DNA from 4 places in the Streptomyces sp. NPDC093064 genome. Region 3 is predicted to be linked to each of the others. Evidence: riboswitches for the same ligand, from Rfam matches in the RefSeq annotation. Region 3 holds a riboswitch; each other region holds the start of a gene.
The links. A riboswitch is a leader RNA that binds a small molecule or an ion and turns the genes downstream of it on or off. The one in region 3 is predicted to bind cyclic di-AMP.
Positions count from the first base shown of each region.

Region 1 (3,967 bases), on a different contig from region 3:
GAGCGACCGTCCGAGCCGGCGCAGATCGGCCTCGTCCTCGGGGACGAGGTGGGTGCGCCGCAGCCGGAACAGCTGGATGCGGTGCTCCAGGGAACGCAGGAACCGGTAGGCGTCGTCGAGTTGCACGGCGTCCACACGGCCTACGTACCCTCCGGCGGCCAGTGCCTGCAACGCGTCCAGGGTGGAGCCGCTGCGCAGCGACGGGTCGGTCCGCCCGTGCACCAACTGAAGGAGCTGCACGGCGAATTCGACGTCGCGCAGGCCGCCCGGCCCGAGTTTCAGCTCGCGCTCGACCTCGGCCACGGGGATGGTCTCGACCACACGGCGGCGCATCTTCTGCACGTCTGCGACGAAGTTCTCGCGCTCGGCGGCCTGCCAGACCAGCGGGCCGAGCGCGGCGATGTACTGGCCGCCCAGTTCCAGGTCGCCGGCCACCGGGCGGGCCTTGAGCAGCGCCTGGAACTCCCAGGTCTTGGCCCATCGCTGGTAGTAGGCGACATGGCTGCTGAGGGTGCGCACCAGCGGCCCGTTGCGGCCCTCGGGCCGCAGGTTGGCGTCGACCGGCCAGATCGAGCCCTCCACGGTCGTCTCGGAGCAGATCCGCATCATGTGCGAGGCGAGCGCGGTCGCGGCGCGCAGGGCCTTGACCTCGTCGGCGCCGTCCGCGGCCTCGCCGACGAAGATCACGTCGACGTCGGAGACGTAGTTGAGTTCGTGACCGCCGCACTTGCCCATCGCGATCACCGCGAGCCGGCACAGCGCGTCGTCCGCGGGCGCGGCGGCCCGCGCGAGCCGGAGCGCGGCGCGCAGGGTCGCGGTGGCGAGGTCGGCGAGCTCGGCGGCGGTCTCGGCGACATCCGTGGTGCCGCACACGTCGCGGGCGGCGATGGACAGCAGGCAGCGCCGGTAGGCGACGCGGAGCGCGACCGGATCGCCGGCCTCGGCGAGCCCGTGCTCGAACTCCTCCACGCCCGGGTGCAGGTCGCGCGGCTCGTAGGTGACCAGCGCCCGCCAGTCGCCTGCGTGCCGGGCGAGGTGGTCGCCGAGCGCGGTGGAGGCGCCGAGCACGCCGAGCAGCCGGTCGCGCAGCGGTTTGGCCGCTATCAGCGTGTCGAGCAGCTCGCGGCGGGCCTTGGACTCCGGCTGCGCCTCCAGCAGCCGGACCAGCCCGCCCAGCGCGAGATCCGGGTCGGCGGTGGCGCCCAGCGCCTCCAGCAGCACCGGATCGTCCCTCAGCGGCGCGAGGTCCGGCCCGTCCAGCAGCCGCTCGGCGTCCGAGGCATGGATGAAGCCGTGCCGCAGCAGCCGCGTGAAGGTACTGCTCCTGCGCCCCGGCGCCGTCATCCCGGCCTCCCGTCGGATCAAGCCCGTCCTGGCCAGAGCCTATCCGGAGTCCCGGTCCTGAGCCCTGACGGCGGTCCCGCTTTCCGCGCCGGTCGGAGGTCGTCGGGGAGGCCCGGGAAACGGGGATACCCGCCGCCCACAGGACGTACGGTCCGGACGCCCCGAGGGCATCGGAGTGCAGCCATCCGTATGCGTACCGTGAAAGTCACGAATACGTAGCGGACATATCACGCACCAACCTTCACAGCAGTCACAAGCGTTGGCTAGCGTGCCCGGCGGGCACCCCGTACCCCCGCCGGCGAACAACGCCGGGACGGGTGGCCTGCGCCGAGTCCGGTGCGCCTCACGGCAGCCGGAGCCGGGGACCCACTCATCCCTGGGGTGAATCGGTCCCGTTCACGCGTCCCCCACCGCGCGTACGGGACGGTAGGGCAGCCCTTCCGACCACCCGCCCGAACCCGACAGCTAACCCGGTAGGCGGTCCATGGAAGGAGGCGCCACTCTTGGCGTCGCACCGCAAAGCCCGGACCACGGCCACCCGGATCGCCGGACTGCGCACGTCCCCGGCCCTCGGTCTGACGACCGCGGCCCTCACCTCCGTGGCACTGCTGTCCCAGACGGCGAACGCCGCGCCCGCGCAACCCCAGAAACCCAGCCTCGAAGAGGTGCAGAAGAAAGTCGACGACCTGTACCACCAGGCCGGAGTGGCCACCGAGAAGTACAACGCGGCCAAGGAGAAGACCGCCACGCAGCGCACACGCGTGAACGGCCTCCTCGACGACGTGGCGAAGCGCACCGAGAAGCTGAACGAGGCGCGGCGCGAGCTCGGCATGTTCGCCGCCGCCCAGTACCGCACGGGCGGGATGTCCGGCACCGCGACGCTGCTGCTCGCGAAGGATCCCCAGCAGTACTTCGACCAGGACCATCTGATGAGCCAGCTCACCGAGCGGCAGAAGAAGGCCGTCGACGACTACCAGACCGCGCAGCTCGCGACGACGAAGAAGCGCACCGAGGCGACGAAGATCCTGGAGTCGCTGACCACCTCGCAGGACGATCTGAGGACCAGCAAGCTCGACGTCCAGACGAAGCTCAGCGAGGCGCGCCATCTGCTGTCGACGCTGACCGCCGAGGAGAAGGCGCGGCTGGCGGCGATCGAGAAGAAGAAGCAGGAGATCGCCCGGCAGAAGGCCGCGGAGCTGGCCCGCCGGCAGGCGGCGGCGGAGGCGGCGGCGGCCGCGCAGAAGCTCAAGGAGGAGCAGGCGGCTCAGAGCGCCAAGGCGAAGGCGAGCAGCGGAACGGGCACGAGCACGGGAGCGGGCACAAGCTCCGGATCGAGCACGAGCTCCGGATCGAGCACGGGCTCGGGTACGGGTACGGGCGGGGGCACGAGCACGGATGCCGGATCGAGCACCGGCTATGCCGCCCAGGCCGCCAAGGTCATCGACTTCGCGCGGGCCCAGATCGGCAAGCCGTACGTGTGGGGCGCGTCCGGCCCCGGTTCGTACGACTGCTCCGGGCTCACGCAGGCCTCCTGGAAGTCCGCCGGGATCTCGCTGCCGCGCACCACCTGGGACCAGGTGAAGGCCGGCACGACCGTCTCCGTCTCCGCGGCCAAGCCCGGCGACCTGGTCTTCTTCTACGACGACATCAGCCACGTCGGGATCTACATCGGCAACGGCATGATGATCCACGCGCCGCACTCGGGCGCGAACGTCCGCGAGGAGTCGATCTACTACATGCCGATCCACAGCGTCGTCCGTCCCGCGTAACGCGCGCGCCGGACACCCGGTGCCGGCACCGGCACCGGCACCGGCACCGGCACCGGACATGAAAGGGCCCGCACCGGGGGGTGCGGGCCCTTTCAGGGGGCGGCGCCACTCAGGTCCAGGGCACCGCGATGAAGATGTCGGCCACGGTGAGCAGCTCAGGAAAGCCAGCCCCGACCTGCGCCTACAGCACCGGCAGACGCTTCTCGGTTCGAAGGATTGCCATCGCGCCGTGCCGTCACCCCGTGTGCGTGCCCGCGTGCCGGCCACGGCCCCGGTTCGGCGTGTCGAGGCGTCGGGTCGCCACGAGAAGCAGTCCGACCAGGGCCGACCACAAGACGATCACCCCGACGGGACCGGTCCATATGCCGGATATTCCGGCCAGAGCAGCGCAGGGCATGGCAAAGATCGTCTGCATCCCGCGCTTTCCGAGGCGTGTGGGCAGCCCCGTCGCGGCGTAGTGGGGAGCGCGCGCGACCGCGTGCCCTCCCGCATAGGCGGCGAAGAGGCCGATGGCGAACAGGGCCAAGGCGATGGCCGTGCTCCAAAGGGACAGTCCTTCGGGGTTGTCGTCGGAGTACTGCGTCACGCCGTCCTTGCTCACGGCGGTCGCGTAGTCCCGCCACATGGTGACGGTGACCACGTCTCCGGCACGGAGGTGCCCGAGCAGCGGCTCGGCTCCGCCCATGGCTACTTCCCGGGGCACTGATCCGGGTCCGGTGAGCCGGAGGTCGTACCGCTGGTTCTTGGGCTGTTCCCGTATCTCCGTGCCGCGCACGGTGGCCTGGACGGGGCGCAGGCAGTCCTCGGTGACCGCCGTACCGCAGGGGCGAGCGGCTCGATACGCGCGCTCCTCG
Region 1 is NZ_JBIVPK010000007.1:275,740-279,706, forward strand. Features, by position in the region: gene ACIQFZ_RS12105 (bifunctional [glutamine synthetase] adenylyltransferase/[glutamine synthetase]-adenylyl-L-tyrosine phosphorylase) at 1-1,344, opposite strand, end outside; cyclic di-AMP (ydaO/yuaA leader) riboswitch at 1,660-1,840, shown strand; gene ACIQFZ_RS12110 (NlpC/P60 family protein) at 1,848-3,113, shown strand; gene ACIQFZ_RS12115 (hypothetical protein) at 3,349-3,967, opposite strand, start outside.
Region 1: it holds a riboswitch for cyclic di-AMP, as region 3 does, so the genes downstream of both, ACIQFZ_RS12110 (NlpC/P60 family protein) here and ACIQFZ_RS18365 (transglycosylase SLT domain-containing protein) in region 3, are expected to answer to the same signal.

Region 2 (3,967 bases), on a different contig from region 3:
ATCCTCTACACGACCGACGAGGGCGCGCTGCGGCTGCGGCGTACGGGCCTGGCCGCCGACGTGGTGCCGCTGGGCGCCGAACTCGGCTGGCCCCGGCTCCTCGAGCACCTGCACGACGAACGCGGGGTGCGCCGGCTCATGGTCGAGGGCGGCGGGACCGTCCACACGCAGCTGCTCCAGCAGCAGCTCGCGGACGAGGTGCAGCTCGTGCTCGCCCCCCTGTTCGTGGGGGACGCGGACGCGCCCCGGCTGTTCGGGCCCGGGACCTACCAGGGCGGGCGGCTGCGGCTGGTGGAGACGCGGACCATCGAGGACGTCGTCCTCGTGCGCTACGAGCCCACCGCTCCCGGCACCGCCGGCCGCGCCGTGCCCGCGGACCGGCACTGGCTCCGGCTCGCCTGCGAACTGGCGGCCCAGTGCCCGCCGTCCCGGACCGCGTTCAGCGTGGGCGCCGTGGTGGTTGCCGCCGACGGGACCGAACTCGCCCGCGGGTACTCGCGGGAGGGCGGCGACCCGGTCGTGCACGCGGAGGAGGCGGCGCTGGCCAAGGTCGACCCGGCGGATCCGCGGCTGCCGGACGCCACGGTGTACAGCAGCCTGGAGCCGTGCGCCCGCCGCGCCTCCCGGCCGCGTCCGTGCGCCCGGCTGATTCTGGACGCCGGGGTGCGACGGGTGGTGACCGCGTGGCGGGAGCCGGACACGTTCGTCGAGGGCGCCGACGGGACCGGGGTGCTGGCGGCCGGTGGCGCGGACGCCGTCGTGGTGCCGGAGTTCGAGGAGCCGGCCAGGGAACCGAACCGGCATCTGCTCGGCTGAGCGTGACCTCGTCGCACGGCCGGGAACCGTGTGACGAACAGTGGCAGGTGAGGTGGGTGCGAGCAGTCCTCCGGATGACATATACTGGTGTCACAACGACGCGGGGTGGAGCAGCTCGGTAGCTCGCTGGGCTCATAACCCAGAGGTCGCAGGTTCAAATCCTGTCCCCGCTACTGAAGGCTCAGGGCCGGAATCCAATCAATGGATTCCGGCCCTGAGTGTTTCGCGGACACATGGCTCTCCCCGAGGTGCGGTCAACTCGCCCGGTTTTCGGTGGTCATGGACCGTAAGGTCGGGCCGGAAGGTTTAGTGATCAAGCCGAACGGCTTGGAATCCGGGCCCCGAGTCTATTAACGTTCGATAACGCAGCACGGTCGTCCCAGCCGTCACAAGAGGCGGCTCCGTGCGCGCACGCCGAATCCCGCAAGGGAACCGGGGAACCACCAACTTGGGGTGAATCGAGCGTAACCGCCGTGTACGTACGGCTTGTTTACGCGCGTAGGAGACCTTCCCGCTCCGAACCCGTCAGCTAACCCGGTAGGCGAGACGGAAGGAAAGGAGTACGCCTTCGTGGCGTCCAACCCGCCTGCCCCGGAAGCCCCGTTCGCGCCGAGCCGGCAGCACGGAGAGACCTTCGGCTACGACAGCCGCCGCGCCGACGAGGGCCCCTGGGAGGAGTGGAACCCCACCGCGGAGTCCATCCGTCCCGTGCGCGGCCGGCACCGCGTCGCCAAGCAGCGCGGCGGCGGACTCGCCCGCAGCTCCACCGTTCTCGGTGTCGGCGTCATCGCCGCCGTCGGCGCGGGCGGCATGGCGAGCGCCAACAGCGGCAAGCCGCCGGTGTCCATCTCGCTGCCCGACCTGCCCTCCGTGGGCTCCCTGTTCGAGGACTCGTCCGACGCTGCCCCCGAGGGCTCGTCGACCGCGCTCAGCGGCGTCGGCGTGACCGCCGCCGAGGCCGAGCACGGCACCTCGGACGCCGGCGAGGTGCTGCGCAACCGGATCATGGCGCAGGCCGAGCAGCAGCAGGTCCAGATCGAGGCCAAGGCCCAGGCGGACGCCGAGGCCGCCGCCGCCAAGAAGGCCGCCGAGGAGGCGGCGAAGGCGCGGGAGACGGCCCAGGCCAAGGCCGCCGCCGAGAAGAAGAAGGCGGAGGAGGAGGCCAAGCGGAAGGCCGAGGAGGCCGCCAGGAAGGCCGAGGAGGCCCGGCTGGCCGAGCTGGCCAGGCAGTACGCGCTGCCCACCTCCTCGTACACGCTCACCTCCACCTTCGGCCAGGCCGGCTCCATGTGGTCCTCCGGCTACCACACCGGCCTCGACTTCGCCGCGCCCACGGGCACCCTGCTCAAGGCGATCCACACCGGCACCATCACCGAGGCCGGCTGGGCCGGCTCCTACGGCTACCGCACGATCCTCACCCTCGAGGACGGCACCGAGCTGTGGTTCTGCCACCAGTCGTCGATCAACGTCAGCGCCGGCCAGAAGGTCAGCACGGGCGAAGTGATCGGCCGCGTGGGCGCCACCGGCAACGTCACCGGGCCCCACCTCCACCTGGAGGTCCACCCGGGTGGCCAGTCCACCGGGATCGACCCGATGGCGTGGCTGCGCGGCAAGGGCCTCGCCCCCTGACGGACACGCCTCGCCGCTTGGCGTACGCGGACCGGTCTCACCCCTGACGAGCCCGTGAGACCGGTTTGCGCAACCTTTGCGGCCGGATGCGGCCCGGCCCGGAATGGGTCGCTCCGGCGCGGTTGTTGATGTTGGACATGACTTCTCTACGCAAACTGGGTTCGTCCGATCTCGAGGTCTTCCCGCTCGCCCTCGGTGGCAACGTCTTCGGCTGGACCGCCGACCAGGAGCAGTCCTTCGCCGTCCTCGACGCCTACACGGCCGCCGGAGGCAACTTCGTCGACAGCGCCGACTCCTACTCCGCGTGGGTGGAGGGCAACCAGGGCGGCGAGTCCGAGACGATCATCGGCAAGTGGATCAAGGCGCGCGGCAACCGCTCCGACGTCGTCATCGCCACCAAGGTCAGCCAGCACCCCGACTACCAGGGCCTGAGCGCCGCCAACATCAAGGCCGCGGCCGACGCCTCCCTCAGGCGTCTGGGCACGGACCACATCGACCTGTACTACACGCACTTCGACCAGCCGGAAGTCCCCGTCGAGGAGATCATCGGCGCGCTCGACGAGCTGGTCAGGGCGGGCAAGGTGCGGCACATCGCCGCCTCGAACATCTCCGCCGAGCGCCTCCAGGAGTCCCTGGACTTCTCCGACCGCGAGGGCCTGGCCCGCTACGTGGCGCTCCAGCCGCACTACAACCTGGTCTCGCGCGACACCTACGAAGGCGGGCTGGAGAACGTCGCCGAGCGGTCCGGCCTGGCCGCCGTCCCGTACTACGCGCTCGCCTCCGGCTTCCTGACCGGCAAGTACCGGCCCGGTACGACGGTGGACAGCGCGCGGGCGCAGGGCGCGGCCAGGCACCTCGAGACCGAGCGCGGCCAGAAGGTCCTCACGGCCCTTGACGACGTGGCCCGCGCCCATGACGCCGAGGTCGCCACGGTGGCCCTGGCCTGGCTCGCCGCGCAGCCGACGGTGACCGCCCCGATCGCCTCGGCGCGGACGGTGGACCAGCTCCCGGCGCTGCTGGGGGTCGCGGAGTTGCGGCTGACGGAGGAGGAGCTCGGGAAGCTGACGCGGGCGTCGGCGTAACTCCCGTCCCCGGGGCCGCTACGGCTGTGTCCGGTACGGGTTGTACGAGGGATACGGCACCGCCGGTCCGTACGACCCGCACCCCAGCGGCCGCGAGTGGACGCCGTACACCCCGTACACCCCGCACCCCGGCCAGGGTGGCGCGGCCATGGGCATCGTCATCCTGGCCGCGTGGTCCAGTGCGGGTTGCGCCACCTCCCGCCTGCGCCACAGCTCGTGCAGCAGTTCCCGCTCCCGTACGGCGAAGTCGGCCCCGGCCCGCCCCCGGCGGCCGCGGTGCCGGAGGAAGGCCAGCGAGGTCGCGTACGCCTCGTACTGGGCGACCGTCCGCGCCGCCGTCCTGCCGAGCCGGCGCCGGGCGTGGTCGCGGGCCAGTCTGCGCGCCCGCATGGAGGCCAGGGCGAACGGTTCGGCCGGGGTGAGCCATCCGGCGGCGGTGT
Region 2 is NZ_JBIVPK010000036.1:55,692-59,658, forward strand. Features, by position in the region: gene ACIQFZ_RS31405 (dihydrofolate reductase family protein) at 1-816, shown strand, start outside; tRNA gene ACIQFZ_RS31410 (tRNA-Met) at 916-989, shown strand; cyclic di-AMP (ydaO/yuaA leader) riboswitch at 1,219-1,375, shown strand; gene ACIQFZ_RS31415 (M23 family metallopeptidase) at 1,387-2,445, shown strand; gene ACIQFZ_RS31420 (aldo/keto reductase) at 2,583-3,527, shown strand; gene ACIQFZ_RS31425 (PrsW family intramembrane metalloprotease) at 3,546-3,967, opposite strand, start outside.
Region 2: it holds a riboswitch for cyclic di-AMP, as region 3 does, so the genes downstream of both, ACIQFZ_RS31415 (M23 family metallopeptidase) here and ACIQFZ_RS18365 (transglycosylase SLT domain-containing protein) in region 3, are expected to answer to the same signal.

Region 3 (3,967 bases):
TCGGTGCCATGTGTGCCCTACCTCCGTCATCGGCGGCGGCTGTCCTTCTGCACTGGGGTGTAACCCTCAGCCGCCATTCTCACCCAGATCGGTGAGGAGTGGTGTGGTCCGTTGTTTCCATCTGACCAAATCGGCGGGGCGGAGGCGTCAGACCCCGGAGCCAACTCCGTGTACGCCTGCGGTATGACACGCAAAGGGCGACGCCTCCCCCACCCCGTAGGGGTAGATGTGGAGAGCGCCGCCCGGAGGGGGCGTCCTGCGAGGTCGCGGGACCGGACGGGCGTCAGCCGGCCCGGTGCACCACCGCGTCGCACAGCTGAAGCAGTGCGGCCTTCGCCTCGCACTCCCGCAACGGCGCCAGCGCGGCCCGCGCCTCCTCGGCGTAGCGCACGGTGTCCCGGCGGGCCTGCTCCAGCGCCGGGTGCGCCCGCAGCGCAGCCAGCGCCTCCGCGTGCCGCGCGTCGTCGCTGAGGTCGGAGTCCAGCAGCTCACACAGGGCGATGTCCTCGGCCAGCCCCAGCCGGGCCGCACGCTCGCGCAGCCGCAGCACCGGCAGTGTGGCGATGCCCTCGCGCAGATCGGTGCCGGGCGTCTTGCCCGACTCGTGCGAGTCGGAGGCGATGTCCAGGACGTCGTCCGCCAGCTGGAAGGCGACGCCCAGCCGCTCGCCGTACTGCGTCAGCACGTCCACGACCGTCTCGTCGGCGCCGGACATCATCGCGCCGAACCGGCACGACACCGCCACCAGCGAGCCGGTCTTGCCGCCCAGCACGTCCAGGTAGTGGTCGACCGGGTCCCGGCCGTCCTGCGGACCCGCCGTCTCCAGGATCTGCCCGGTGACCAGCCGCTCGAACGCCACGGCCTGCACCCGCACGGCCTCCGGGCCGAGGTCGGCGAGGATCTGCGAGGCGCGGGCGAAGAGGAAGTCGCCGGTCAGGACCGCGACCGAGTTGCCCCAGCGGGTGTTGGCGCTGGCCACCCCGCGGCGCACGGCGGCCTCGTCCATCACGTCGTCGTGGTACAGCGTCGCCAGATGGGTCAGCTCCACCACCACGGCCGAGGGCACGATCCCCGGCGCGTACGGATCCCCGAACTGGGACGCGAGCATCACGAGCAGGGGCCGGAACCGCTTCCCGCCCGCCCTGACGAGATGCTGGGCGGCGCCCGTGATGAACGGGACCTCGCTCTTGGTGGCTTCGAGCAGCCCTTCCTCGACACCCGCCAATCCGGCCTGGACATCGGCTTCGAGAGCCTGGTCCCGCACGGTCAGCCCGAATGGCCCGACGACGGTCACGAGGGGTCTCCTGTCTGCTGGTGTCTGCTGGGGATTACACGGTTTGTCGATAGGTCGCTGCCCTCACTCAAGTCAGCGTATCCGGTCACGTTTCGATCACCGATATCGCCCACCTATACGGGCCAGGCCACTTCACCCGACGTGACCACCATCACGCGTCAGCCACACGGCCCACACGCACTCACGCGTGAAGTCCGATTCACCCCTATTAGGGTTTCAATTCTCTTTAGTGGTAATTGCCCTTCGGTCGCCCGAGCCGTGACTTGGAACACACTCCCCCCGTCCGCGCCATCTCTCGCACTCCTTCACATTCCCTTTACAGCAAGCCGAGTTGAACCTTGGCAAGTGCAAAGGATCAAGCACCACATACACCCCAGACCAAGGTCAAACAGGACGAGTGTGATTCCGGCACTTGTTCGGGACATGTGCTCTCGCATACGTTCCCGGCACCAACGGGCGGACGCCGAATCCTGCCGCCGCCCGTAATCCCAACGACCGAATGACCCACGGCAGGAGCGGGGGACCCAGGTAAGTTCGCCGGGCCGGGTGTCGTACGTACCGCGTACGCCGCACCGGAACGGCTCGGGGTGAAGCCGTGCCCTTCAGGGCGCGGCCGGGCACCTCCCAGCCCGAACCCGACAGCTCACCTCGCAGGCGACGGAGAGGAATTCCCCCATGCCTGCAAACGGTCAGCGCCGCTCTACCCGCACCGCCCGCCTCATCCGCACCCTCGCCGTCACCGGCACGGGCGCAGCCGTCCTCGCCGTGCCGCTGCTCGGTGCCACGACCGCGTCCGCGGCGACCCCGGCCACCGTCCGGACGGCCGCGAGCTTCGGCTACTCGAACAACCTCGACGGCTGGATCCGGGCCTCCCTGGCGGTCATGGCACAGAAGGGCATCCCGGGCTCCTACAACGGGATCCACCGCAACATCATCCGCGAGTCCTCCGGCAACCCGCGTGCCATCAACCTCTGGGACTCCAACGCCAGGAAGGGCATCCCGTCCAAGGGTCTGCTCCAGGTCATCGACCCGACCTTCCGGGCCTACCACGTGAACGGCACGTCCTGGGACATCTACGACCCGATCGCCAACATCACGGCCGCCTGCAACTACGCGGCCAAGCGGTACGGGTCCATCGACAACGTCTTCGGCGCGTACTGACCGGACCGTAGCCGGACCACGCACCGGCTAGACAAACAGTCGTTCGAGGACGACGGCGATGCCGTCGTCCTCGTTCGACATCGTGACCTCGTCGGCCACCGCCTTGAGTTCGGGGTGGGCGTTGGCCATGGCGACCCCCCGGGCGGCCCACTGGAACATCGGGATGTCGTTCGGCATGTCGCCGAAGGCGAGGGCGCTCTCGCGGCCCAGTCCCAGGTGTTCGGCGGCCAGTGCCAGCCCGGTCGCCTTGGTGATGCCGCACGGCTGGAGTTCAACGGTCCCGGGGCCCGACATGGTGACCGTGGCGAGGGAACCCACCGCGCCGCGGGCCGCCGCCGCCAGCTCGTCGTCGGACAGCACCGGGTGACGCAGCAGCACCTTGCTGATGGGCGCGCGCCACAGGTCGTCGCGCCGTTCGACCCGTACGGCGGGCAGCGCCGGGTGCGGCATGAGATACCCCGGCTCGACGAGCGTGAGCCCCTCGACCCCGTCCTGGTCGACCGCGGCGTGCACCTCCCCCACCTCGGCCTCGATCTTGCCGAGCGCGGTCTCGGCCTGCTCCCGGTCCAGGGTGACCGACCACAGCAGGCGGTCGCTGCCTGCGTCGTAGAGCTGGGCGCCCTGACCGCACACCGCGAGCCCCGTGGTGCCGAGGACGTCGAGCAGTTCCCGCACCCTCGGTGCCGGCCGTCCGGTCACCACGAGGTGCCGGGCACCTGCGGCCGCCGCCCCCGCGAGCGCGGCGAGGGACCGTTCGGACACGGTGTGGTCGCCGCGCAGCAGCGTTCCGTCCAGGTCAGTGGCGATGAGGGCATATGCGAGGGCGGCCATGATCAGAGAATACGGATGCCGCGGCCCGCCGACTCGACCGGAACCGGACGACCGCGACGGCCACCGGGCTCCCGGCTCCCCTCTCCTCAACTCCCTTACCTGTGAGAGCGCTTCGGCACCGCGGGCGAGGTGGCCCTCAACCGTGCGCCGCCGCAAGGTGTGCGGCCAGCCGCGGCGAGGCGAACTCCGTGCCGCACACGAACCGCATCACCGGCCCGTACGAGGCCGCCGCCGGCAACCCCGTGAAGTACAGGCCGGGTACCGAGGAGACGTAGCCCGCGCCGAGCCTCGGGGCGCCGCGGCTGAGCGCGAGTCCGGTGCGCAGCTCATGGCCGAGGAAGCCCATCGCGGCGATGTCGACGCGGTAGCCGGTGGCCGCCATGACGTGGTCCGCCTCCAGTTCCCGGCTCTCGCCCGCGAGGGTGCGCACCGTCAGTACCGGACGCCCGCCCGTGACCTCGGCGCGCACGATGCCGCTCACCTCGTGGACCTGCACCGCCGACTCGAAGCGCTCGCGCAGCCACCAGGCGCCGAGCGGGCCGAGGACCCGGCCGACCAGATGGTGGCGGACCCCGGCCGGGAGGTACCGGAAGGGCTGCGGGTAGTAGCTCAGCGCCCACAGCGACCAGGCGCGGCCGAAGGGCGACTCGGGCCGGAACCTCGGCTGCTCCCAGGGCGGGG
Region 3 is NZ_JBIVPK010000013.1:151,385-155,351, reverse strand. Features, by position in the region: gene ACIQFZ_RS18375 (outer membrane lipoprotein carrier protein LolA) at 1-10, opposite strand, end outside; gene ACIQFZ_RS18370 (polyprenyl synthetase family protein) at 284-1,294, opposite strand; cyclic di-AMP (ydaO/yuaA leader) riboswitch at 1,778-1,964, shown strand; gene ACIQFZ_RS18365 (transglycosylase SLT domain-containing protein) at 1,970-2,455, shown strand; gene ACIQFZ_RS18360 (HAD family hydrolase) at 2,483-3,289, opposite strand; gene ACIQFZ_RS18355 (FAD-dependent oxidoreductase) at 3,423-3,967, opposite strand, start outside.

Region 4 (3,967 bases), on a different contig from region 3:
GCCGCGCCGGAGCCGACTTGTTCGTGGGTGGTACGGGGCAGGGCCACCCCGGCGGCCCGCCAGGCGGCCTGGGTGAGACTCGAGCAGTCGTAGGAGCCCGGACCGGTGGCTCCCCACACGCACGGCTTGCCGATCTGGGCGCGGGCGAAGGCCAGCGCCTTGGCGGCCTTCCGCTCGTAGGCCGAGACCGGGCTGTCGCCGACGCCGACGCTGGGTCCGGCAGCGGGTTCGGGGCCGGTGGCGGCTCCGGCCTCGCCCGCCGCTCCCGGGCCGCCGGCCTGGCTGGCGTCGAAGAGCGAGTTGCCGTCCAGCGGCGGGGTCGTGTCGAACAGTCCCGTGGCGTGCTGCTGCCACTGGGCCGCCTCCGGCTGAGGCGCGGGCCGGGGCTCCTCGGCCGGGCGCGCCCCCACGACGGCGGGCGGCGGCGCGCTCTGTTGCGCGGCGTGCCGGGACAGCATCTCGCCGGCCCGGGCGAGCTTGTTCCGCGTCCGCTCCTTGGCAGGCCGCTGCTCCGCGGCCTGCCGGTGGCGTGCGACCGGGGCACCCGCCCCGCCGACCGCCTCACGCCCCGCCTCGGCCACGCCCACAAACCCCGCGACGGTGCCCGCGTCCGGGGTCGCAGCGCTCGGGCTTCCGGTGCTGAGCACCTCCATGGCCCCAGTGGCCGACGCCTCCAAGGCCCCGGCGGATAGCGCCTCCATGGTGCTGGTGGGTGGCGCCTGCATGATGTCGGCGGGCAGTACTTCCATGCTGCCGGTGGGCGGTGCCTGCATAGTGCCGATGGGCGGCGGCTGCATGATGCCGACGGGGAGTACTCCCATGGTGCCGGTGGACGGCGCTTCCATGGTTCCCGCCGGGAGCGCCCCTGTGGTCCTGTTCGGCAGCGAGTCCATGGTGCCGGTGGGCGGGGGCTGCATGGTCCTGTTGGGCAACACTCCCATGCTGCCGGTGGGCGGTGCCTGCGTGATGTCGGCGGGGAGGACTCCCATGGTGCCCGTGGGCGGCTGCATGGTCTTGGTGGGCAGTACTTCCATGCTGCCGGTTGATGGCGCCTGCATGACGTCGGCGGGGAGGACTCCCATGCTGCCGGTGGGCGGCGGCTGCATGGTCCTGCTGGGCAGTACTTCCATGGTGCCGGTGGGCGCCGGTCCCGCCGTCCCGGTGGCCGGCGGTTCCATGGAGCGGGCGGTCAGCTCCGCCACGGGGGAGGCGGCCGCGGTGCGTGCGGGGGGCGACTCCGGTGGGGCGGTGTCCCGGACCGCCGCCGGCAGTTCGGGTACCGGGCCCACCGGGCCGGCGGTCAGCTCCGGCCGAGGCGCCCTGCCCGCCTCGAGGCCCAGTCCCTCGCGGACATCCGCCGGACGCCTACTCGGCGCGGTGGCAGGGGAGTTGGCCGGGTTGGGCATACGGTCCGGCGGCAGGACCGCGGGCATGGTCGGACCCAACTGGGCGCGCCCCACGTCGAACCACTTCCTGGCCACCCGGTCGAGCGCCGGATCGGATCCCCCGGAACCGCTCCAGGCAGCCGAACCGCGCCGCGTACGTGCGCTCTTGCTCATCGCGCGGGTGGCGTTGAAATTCCCCGTGGCGTTCTCCGCCTGGTCGTAGAGACTGCTGATCCGCTGCTGGACCTCGGCGCGGCTGGGCCTGTCGTCGCTCGGTCGTTCCCGCGTCAAGAAAGACGCACTCCTCCCATGGGCCGCCTACCGGTTCTGCTCTCGGCATCGGGCGGACGTTCTGTGGAAGGCGTGCCCTACGGCCCTTGTCCGGACGGACAGTTGAGCCGCTTCACCCCGAGGTTGGTCGGTTCCCCGGCTCCGGCCGCTGTGGGGGCGTACCGGACTCGGCGGAGGTCGCACGATCCGGCGCGACTCGCCGGAGGCAATCGTGCGGCCTGTTCGTCAACTTAGCGAACATGTGTGCCTGGTGTGAAGATTGAAGCGTGGAATGTCCGATACGTATTCGTGACCTTCCCGTGAGGTGCCTCACGCTCGTCCGGCCCGGATTCCTTACGGAATGCGGACGTCCGAGGGTGGGGAGGGCTTCGGGGCGGCGCGGGTGTGGGGGGTGGTGTCAGTCTGGAGGCATGCAGGAGTCGTACGAGCCCACGGGTGCCGGGTCCGGCGAGCGGCGGCCGGCCGAGGCGGCGCGGGTGCTGGTCGTCGAGGACGATGCCACGGTCGCCGAAGTCGTCTCCGGCTACCTGGGCCGCGCGGGCCATGTCGTCGACCGCGCCGGGGACGGGCCGACCGCGCTCGCCCGGGCCGCCGCCCACTGGCCGGACCTGGTCGTGCTCGACCTGATGCTGCCGGGCATGGACGGCCTTGAGGTGTGCCGCCGGATGCGCGGGCGCGGTCCCGTGCCGGTCATCATGCTCACCGCCCGCGGCGACGAGGACGACCGCATCCTGGGTCTGGAGGTCGGCGCCGACGACTACGTCACCAAGCCGTTCAGCCCCCGCGAGCTCGTCCTGCGGGTGGAGTCGGTGCTGCGCCGCACCCGGCCCGCCACCGCGCCGCGGCCGCTCGCCGCGGCCGGACTCGCCGTGGACCCGGCCGGCCGCCGTGCCACCAAGGGCGGCACCGAACTCGCGCTCACGCTCCGCGAGTTCGACCTGCTCTCCTTCTTCCTGCGCCACCCCGGCACGGTGTTCAGCCGCGAGGACCTGATGCGCGAGGTGTGGGGATGGGACTTCGGCGACCTCTCCACGGTCACCGTCCATGTCCGGCGGCTGCGCGGCAAGGTCGAGGACGACCCGGCCCGGCCCCGCCTCATCCAGACCGTATGGGGCGTCGGCTACCGGTTCGACCCCACCGGGCACGAGGGGAGCTGACGGTGCGCGACACCCTGTACATCGCCCTGTACGCCTTCCTCGGCGCCGCCGTGGCGGGTCTGGTCGGCGCGGGCGCGCTGCGGCTGATCCGGCGGCGCTCGCTGACGGCCTCGCTCACCGTGGTCGCCGCCGTGGCGGTGGGCGCGATGCTCACCGGCACCCTGGCCGTGGCCCAGGCGATGTTCCTGTCCACGCACGACCTGTCCGTCGTCACCACCGTCGTGGCGATGGCGGCGGTGGTGTCCCTGGCCACCGCGCTGCTCCTGGGCCGCTGGGTCGTCGCCCGCAGCCGCGAGCTCGCCCGCGCGGCCCGCTCCCTCGGCGACGGCGGCGGCTTCGCCGCGCCCCACGGTCCGGCGACCGCCGAACTGGAGTCGCTGAGCCGCGAGTTGGCGACCACCAGTGCCCGGCTCGTCGAGTCCCGGGAACGTGAGCGCGCCCTGGAGACCTCCCGCCGGGAACTCGTCGCCTGGATCTCCCACGACCTGCGCACCCCGCTCGCCGGACTCCGCGCCATGTCCGAGGCGCTGGAGGACGGGGTGGCCGCCGATCCGGACCGCTATCTCCGGCAGATCCGCACCGAGGTGGAGCGCCTCAACGACATGGTGGGCGACCTGTTCGAGCTGTCCCGCATCCACGCCGGCTCCCTGGCCCTCACCCGCTCCCGGATCTCCGTGTACGACCTGGTCGGCGACGCGCTCGCCGGGGCGGACCCGCTGGCGAAGGAACTCGGCGTCCACCTCGTGGCCGACCACGTCGATGCGGTGCCGGTCGAGGTGGACGGCAAGGAGATGAGCCGCGTGCTGGGCAACCTGCTGGTGAACGCGATCCGCCGCACCCCCGCCGACGGCACGGTCGCGGTCGCCGCCGCACGGTCCCCGGGCGGGGTCGTCCTGTCCGTCACGGACGGCTGCGGCGGCATTCCCGAGGAGGACCTCCCGCGCGTCTTCGACACCGGCTGGCGCGGCACCCACGCCCGCACACCCCCCGGCGGAGCCGGCCTGGGCCTGGCCATCGTCCGCGGCATCGTCGAGGCCCACCAGGGCCGGGCCGCCGTACGCAACATCCCGGGCGGCTGCCGCTTCGAGGTGACCCTGCCGGCACCGGAGGCGTGAACCCCACCAGCCCCCATCA
Region 4 is NZ_JBIVPK010000032.1:17,454-21,420, forward strand. Features, by position in the region: gene ACIQFZ_RS29760 (NlpC/P60 family protein) at 1-1,676, opposite strand, end outside; cyclic di-AMP (ydaO/yuaA leader) riboswitch at 1,685-1,859, opposite strand; gene ACIQFZ_RS29765 (response regulator transcription factor) at 2,087-2,833, shown strand; gene ACIQFZ_RS29770 (HAMP domain-containing sensor histidine kinase) at 2,836-3,948, shown strand.
Region 4: it holds a riboswitch for cyclic di-AMP, as region 3 does, so the genes downstream of both, ACIQFZ_RS29760 (NlpC/P60 family protein) here and ACIQFZ_RS18365 (transglycosylase SLT domain-containing protein) in region 3, are expected to answer to the same signal.